2 regions of the Pantoea sp. X-Soil-YNGN-785 genome follow, and region 2 is predicted to be linked to the other one. Evidence: predicted binding sites of a transcription regulator. Region 2 holds the regulator's gene; the other holds the start of a gene.
The links. Region 2 encodes Fur, which represses iron uptake genes when iron is present. Its sites were predicted from a motif close to ATAATAATGAGAACNACTATCAA; they were not measured.

Region 1 (3,422 bases), 1.7 Mb from region 2:
CGTACATCTCCAGAAAGTTACCACTGGTGACGTTAAAGATGGTTCGGGCAGCACTTTTCGGCGGCTTTTGTAAAGACGGGGTGTGACTCATAACGGCTTCCTGTTGTTTTTTAGCCGTTTTAGCCTGCCTGAGGCGAGATTAATGTGACCTGGCTCACCATTGCACTTTACAATCCTGTGTACATAAGTAACAACCAATTAACAATTCAGATCAGCCAGCATAAGTGATCCGCCAGGCGGCTGATCTGCCTGATTTTATCTGGCTGAAGAGTCGCCATAAAAAAAGGCGACCTTAACAGTCGCCTTTTCATGTTGCCGGATAACCCGCTATTTCTTCACGGTTTCCATGCCCATCAGACCGATTTTCAGGTAGCCCGCCGTGCGCAGCTTATCCATGACGCTCATCAGCGTTTCATAATCTACCGACTTGTCAGCCTGGAAGAAAATGGTGGTCTCTTTGTTGCCCTGCGTCTGGCTGGTCAGCACGTTAACCAGCGAGTCCGGGGTGACCTGATCGTTACCCACGTAAAGCTGTTTATCTGCTTTAATCGACAGATAGACCGGCTTTTCCGGACGCGGTTGCGGCGCGCTGGTGGAAGCAGGCAGATTAACGCGCACATCGACCGTAGCCAGTGGCGCGGCCACCATAAAGATGATCAGCAGCACCAGCATGACGTCGATAAACGGCGTCACGTTGATCTCATGCATTTCACCATCGGTTTCCAGATCGTCGTTTAATCGCATGGCCATAACAACTTACCCTAAGCGCAGTTTCTGGGCGGTCGCAGGACGCGGAACCTCTGTGGCGACGGTGCCCAGATCGATATCACGACTCTGCAGCAGCATCACCTGCGCGGCGACATCACCCAGCGAGGCTTTGTAGTTGGCAATCATGCGGGCAAAAACGTTATAGATGACGACGGCCGGGATCGCAGCAACCAGACCAATCGCGGTCGCCAGCAGCGCTTCGGCAATACCCGGTGCCACCACCGCAAGGTTGGTGGTCTGGGTTTTCGCGATGCCGATAAAGCTGTTCATGATGCCCCAGACGGTGCCGAACAGGCCGATAAACGGAGCGACAGACCCGATGGTCGCCAGGAAACCGTTGCCACGACCCGCATGGCGGCTGAAGGCGGCTACACGGCGCTCGAGGCGGAAACTGGTGCGATCTTTAATGCCGTTGGTATCTTCCACGCCAGCCGACAGTTCAAGTTCATTCTGCGCATCGTTCAACAGCACCACAGAGTGGCTGTGCCCGGTAAAGGCTTTGGCAATGCGGGCGGCGTCATTCAGATTGCGGGCTTCGCCCAGTGCCAGTTGCTCACGCTTCAGGCGACGCTTAGCCGCGCTGAGTTCGGCATATTTGCCGAAGAAGATCGCCCAGGTCACCACTGAGGCCAATAACAGGCCAATCATGACCACCTTTACCACGATATCGGCATGTTGATACATGCCCCAAACGGAGAGGTCCGTTTGCATCAAATCACTGGCTACCACGCTGCTTCTCCAACTTCTGATTCAGGGATGCGAAACAAGCGCAAATAATAGCAAAATGGCGGCGAATTGATAGTCGTTCTCATTACTATTTACAAAGCTGATCCGCCCTATTGACCTGATGTTGAGCAGGTTCAGGCACGGTTTATGAGGATGTTTCTAAAATGTGAAGCCGCATGAAAATTTATTAAAACAACGTTTCAAAATGTGATGGAATTCATTCAATCAGCATTGCTGCATTTTACTCAGACACGTTTTCACTATGCTGGCTCCTTACGGCCCTCTGCGGTTAGCCCTGACCGCAGGCCGTCTTACCTCTGCGGGAGACAATATAATGAGAATGATGAAAACATGCGTGGCCAGTGCCCTGGCAGCGATGATAGCGAGTGCCACCGCCACGGCACAGGTGATTAAAGTGGCTGAAGTGCAGCCTGCCGGTTATCCCACCGTGGTCGCTCTGCAACACATGGGCGACAAACTGAAACAGGCCACCGATGGACGGCTGGAGATGAAGCTCTACGCCGGTGGCGTGCTGGGTGATGAAGATCAGACGCTGCAACAGGTGCAGCTGGGGGCTATCGATATGATCCGCGTCTCGCTGGCCCCGGTCACCTCGATTGCCCCGGAAACCAGCGTGCTGACCCTGCCCTACATTTTCCGCGACGTTGACCACATGCACAACGTGCTGGATGGCGATATAGGCCGCGAGATTGCCGACAAATTCGATAACGATCCCAACGCCCGCATGGTGTTCCTGGGCTGGACCGATGCCGGTGAGCGCAACATGATCACCAAGAAGCCACTGGTGAAGCCGGACGATCTCAGGGGCATGAAAATCCGGGTGCAGAACAGCGCCATCTCGCTGGCAACCCTGAAAGCGATGGGCGCCAATCCGGTGGCGATGGGCGTCAGTGAAGTGTTCAGTGCGATGCAGACCGGCGTGGTTGATGGCACCGAAAACAACCCACCAACCTTTGTCGCCCATAACTATATGCCGGTCGCGAAGTATTACACCCTCAGCGGCCACTTTATCCAGCCAGAGATGATCCTGTTTTCAAAACGCGCCTGGGATCGCCTGAAGCCTGAGGATCAGGCGCTGCTGAAAAAGCTTGGCAAAGAGGCACAGGATGAGGAGCGCCAGCTCTGGGCGACCTATACCGAAGCGTCGATCGCCAAAATGAAGGCGGGCGGCGTCACCTTCCAGCAGACCGACCGCGACTATTTCGTCAAAGCGACTCAGCCAGTACGCGATCAGTTTGGCGGCAAATATCAGGATCTGATGACCCGGATCGCTGAGGTGAAATAACCCTTCCCGCGCCGCGCTGCCGTGTGGCGTATTTAATCAGGTATCAATTATGTCTGCTTATGCACGTCTGATGGATGGGCTTTATCTGCTCTGCATGCTGGTGGCCGCCGTGGCGCTGTTGATCATGGTGACGGTAATCCCGATGGGGATCTTCGCCCGTTACGTGATGAACGGCGCGCTCTCCTGGCCGGAGCCGGTTGCCATTATCTGCATGATTATTTTTACCTTTATTGGCGCACCGGTGGGTCTGCGCGCCGGAACCCATATCTGCGTGTCGATGGTCACTGACCGCCTGTCGCCTGCCCGGCAGCGCCTGATGCTGCGCGTCAGCGATCTGCTGATGATCGTCACCTGTCTGGTGATCTTCCAGGCCAGTTACAGCCTGTGCGAAGCGATGTGGGTGCAGACCCTCGCCTCACTCCCGGCAGTGACTTACGGCGAGATGTATCTGCCGATCCCGATTGGTGCAATTTTCACCCTGCTGTTTGTTATTGAGCGTCTGCTGAGCGGCGATCAGAGCCAGCGGCCGATTGTCACGCTGGGCGGCACCCACTAACGCGGAGCAGAAAAATGGATGCATTGATCTTGATAGGCAGTTTGCTGGTGTTGCTGATGGTGGGTT
Region 2 (3,422 bases):
TGAGAAGATGCGTAACGGTGAGTTTGCCGAGGGCACGGCCTGTCTGCGCGCTAAAATCGACATGGCCTCTAATTTCATCGTGATGCGCGATCCGGTGCTTTACCGCATCAAGTTCGCGGAACACCACCAGACCGGCAACAAGTGGTGCATCTACCCGATGTATGACTTTACCCACTGCATCTCCGATGCGCTGGAAGGCATTACGCACTCGCTGTGTACGCTGGAGTTCCAGGACAACCGCCGACTCTATGACTGGGTGCTGGATAACATCACCATTCCGGTTCATCCGCGTCAGTATGAGTTTTCGCGCCTGAATCTGGAGTATGCGGTGATGTCGAAACGCAAACTCACTCAGCTGGTGACTGAGAAGCACGTAGAAGGCTGGGACGATCCGCGCATGCTGACCGTTTCAGGTCTGCGTCGTCGTGGATATACCGCCGCCTCTATCCGCGAATTCTGCCGTCGTATTGGCGTGACCAAGCAGGATAACATCGTGGAGATGGCCTCGCTGGAATCCTGTATTCGCGACGACCTGAACGAGAACGCGCCACGTGCTATGGCCGTGCTGGACCCGCTGAAAGTAGTCATTGAAAATCTGCCAGCAGGCCATAACGAAATCATCACTATGCCAAATCATCCGGGTAAACCGGAGATGGGCACGCGTGAAGTGCCGTTCAGCCGTGAGATCTGGATCGACCGTGCCGATTTCCGCGAAGAGGCGAACAAGCAATATAAGCGTCTGGTGCTGGGCAAAGAAGTCCGCCTGCGTAATGCCTATGTGATTCGTGCTGAGCGCGTCGCTAAAGATGAAGCGGGCAACATCACCTGCATCTACTGTACCAGCGACACAGATACGCTGAGCAAAGATCCTGCCGATGGCCGTAAGGTCAAAGGGGTGATTCACTGGGTGTCTGCGGATCACGCGCAGCCAGCAGAGTTCCGTCTGTATGATCGTCTGTTCAGTGTGCCAAATCCGGGCGCGGCAGAGGACTTCCTGGCGGTAATCAATCCTGAGTCACTGGCGATCAAACAGGGCTTTGTGGAACCGGGCCTGCGCGATGCAGAACCGACCACTCCATTCCAGTTTGAACGTGAAGGTTATTTCTGTGCCGACAGCGTTTACTCTAAACCGTCGCAGCTGGTGTTTAACCGCACCGTCGGTCTTCGTGATACCTGGGCGAAAACCGGCGAATAAATTTTTTTGAGGCTAACCTCATAAAATGACAAAAGGGCGATTTATCGCCCTTTTTTGTTGCCCCGATTTTAATCATTGCCGACGATTATTCTGACCTAACCGCAACCGATTAAATGCCGCATTGTGAGAGAAATCTGAGTTTAAAAAAATTAATCAATTTCCGGATGTGAATTATCCGCTTTCAGGTAGGCTATGCGCTCTCAGAGGTTGCAAAGCGGGTTACAGAAGGAAAAAAAATGACAGTTCTCGCCCAGGAAGCCAGAAACAGTGTGGTCGTTTTACATCAGCTCATTGAACGTATTTTTAACCAGCCTGCCGGATCTGATGACAGTTTTGAGCTGCTGATGTCCTATTTCCATCCTGAATTCCGCATGGTCACCCCAAAGGGCAGAGAGTGCAATCTGAACGAGGTCGAGGAACTCTTCAGGCAGTTGCAGGGACAGCGCGAAGGGATGCGTATTGCCACCTGCGAGCACGTCATCCTTTCTCATCATGAGAAAGAGATCACCGTGCAGTATCGCGAAATGCAGATGATGAATGGCAATAATCAGAGCCGTATTTCGCTTGCGATACTGGACTGCAGCAGCTCCATTCCACGCTGGCGCTATCTGCAGGAGACGCTGGTCGCCTGATATCACAGCCCAGGACAGACGAAAAAAAACCGGTGAATTCACCGGTTTTTTTATTTCAGTTCGCGTTACTGGTCGTGCAGGGTTTCATCTTCCCGGCAATCGCCCAGCGTACAGTGTCCATAGAGATAGAGGCTGTGGTTGGTCAGCTTGATGCCATGACGGGTGGCGATTTCGCGCTGACGTGTTTCGATCGACTCATCGCTGAACTCAATAACTTTGCCGCAATCCAGGCAGATCAGATGATCGTGGTGATGCTGCTGCGTCAGTTCAAAGACAGATTTGCCGCCTTCAAAGTTATGACGGGTCACGATACCAGCGTCATCAAACTGGTTCAGAACACGGTAAACGGTAGCCAGGCCAATCTCTTCGCCGATGTCGATCAGGCGTTTGTACAAATCTTCCGCACTGACGTGATGGCACTCAGGTTCCTGAAGCACTTCCAGAATTTTCAGTCTGGGCAGCGTCACTTTCAGGCCAGCCTTCTTTAATGCGGTGTTGTTGTCAGTCATGCGGATTTTGTCCTGTCACTATATTCACTTTTGTGGCTTGTCGCCTTGAATGTCGATCTGCGCTCATTCTCATTTGCGTCTCATTATAGAACTGAAGCGATGAAATGAAAACCAGAGGGCGTGCCTGAATCATCACGGGCTGTGGGGGATAGGTCACCGGGCCGGGGAGGATTCTGGCAGATGTCTGTTGGTACATCGCTTAGTCTTGCCGCCTGAGAAATAAGCGGAAGATCGATGCGGGTATTCTACAGATTAAACGGAGAAAGTTAAAAAAATGTGGCTATTATTTCTATAGGAATTTCCATTGCCTCAATGTGAGCTGGCGCTCACATTGAGTCGGGCAGGATCAGGCTTCGAGAATATCTTTCAGCTGCAGTTCATCAGAAATCTGCTTAACCCACTGCTCTACGCGCTGGTTAGTCAGTTCAGGCTGGCGATCTTCATCAATGGCCAGACCCAGGAAGTGGGTATCATCGGCCAGACCTTTTGAGGCTTCGAAGTGGTAACCTTCGGTTGGCCAGTGTCCGACAATTACTGCACCATGTGGCTCAATGATGTCACGGATCGTGCCCATCGCATCACAGAAGTACTCCGCGTAATCTTCCTGATCGCCGCAGCCAAACAGCGCAACCAGCTTACCGTTGAAATCGATCTCTTCCAGCGTCGGGAAAAAGTCATCCCAGTCGCACTGCGCTTCACCGTAGTACCAGGTCGGAATGCCCAGCAGCAGGATATCAAACGCTTCCAGATCTTCTTTTGTGCTTTTCGCGATGTCATGCACTTCTGCAACGTCTGTACCCAGCTGTTTCTGGATCATTTTTGCAATGTTTTCGGTATTGCCGGTATCGCTGCCAAAGAAGATGCCTACGAGTGCCATGAGTAAAATAACCTCTTAAATCCTGATAATGAGATGTGTGCCGCAGCACATTTCAGCGAATAATAGCAGACGAGAGAAAACCGGTGAACGGTTAAAGCCCCGACATTTGCTCCTGCGTGCGATTTGCCCGCATTAATCCAGTTTGAGCTGTGCCAGCAGCATCTGTTCAATCAGCTCGCTGCGGCTGAGATTGCGCTGTTCTGCCAGCG

Region 1: the regulator Fur is predicted to act here: its motif matches at 1,564-1,586, upstream of exbB (tol-pal system-associated acyl-CoA thioesterase).

The regions. Positions count from the first base shown of each region.
Region 1 covers NZ_AP035942.1:3,365,549-3,368,970, forward strand. Annotated here, with positions in the region: gene AC6I8E_RS15590 (MFS transporter) at 1-91, opposite strand, end outside; gene exbD (TonB system transport protein ExbD) at 328-750, opposite strand; gene exbB (tol-pal system-associated acyl-CoA thioesterase) at 757-1,479, opposite strand; gene AC6I8E_RS15605 (TRAP transporter substrate-binding protein) at 1,829-2,800, shown strand; gene AC6I8E_RS15610 (TRAP transporter small permease) at 2,850-3,356, shown strand; gene AC6I8E_RS15615 (TRAP transporter large permease) at 3,371-3,422, shown strand, end outside.
Region 2 covers NZ_AP035942.1:1,134,929-1,138,350, forward strand. Annotated here, with positions in the region: gene glnS (glutamine--tRNA ligase) at 1-1,195, shown strand, start outside; gene AC6I8E_RS05210 (hypothetical protein) at 1,432-1,827, shown strand; gene fur (ferric iron uptake transcriptional regulator) at 1,893-2,336, opposite strand; gene fldA (flavodoxin FldA) at 2,683-3,213, opposite strand; gene ybfE (LexA regulated protein) at 3,346-3,422, opposite strand, start outside.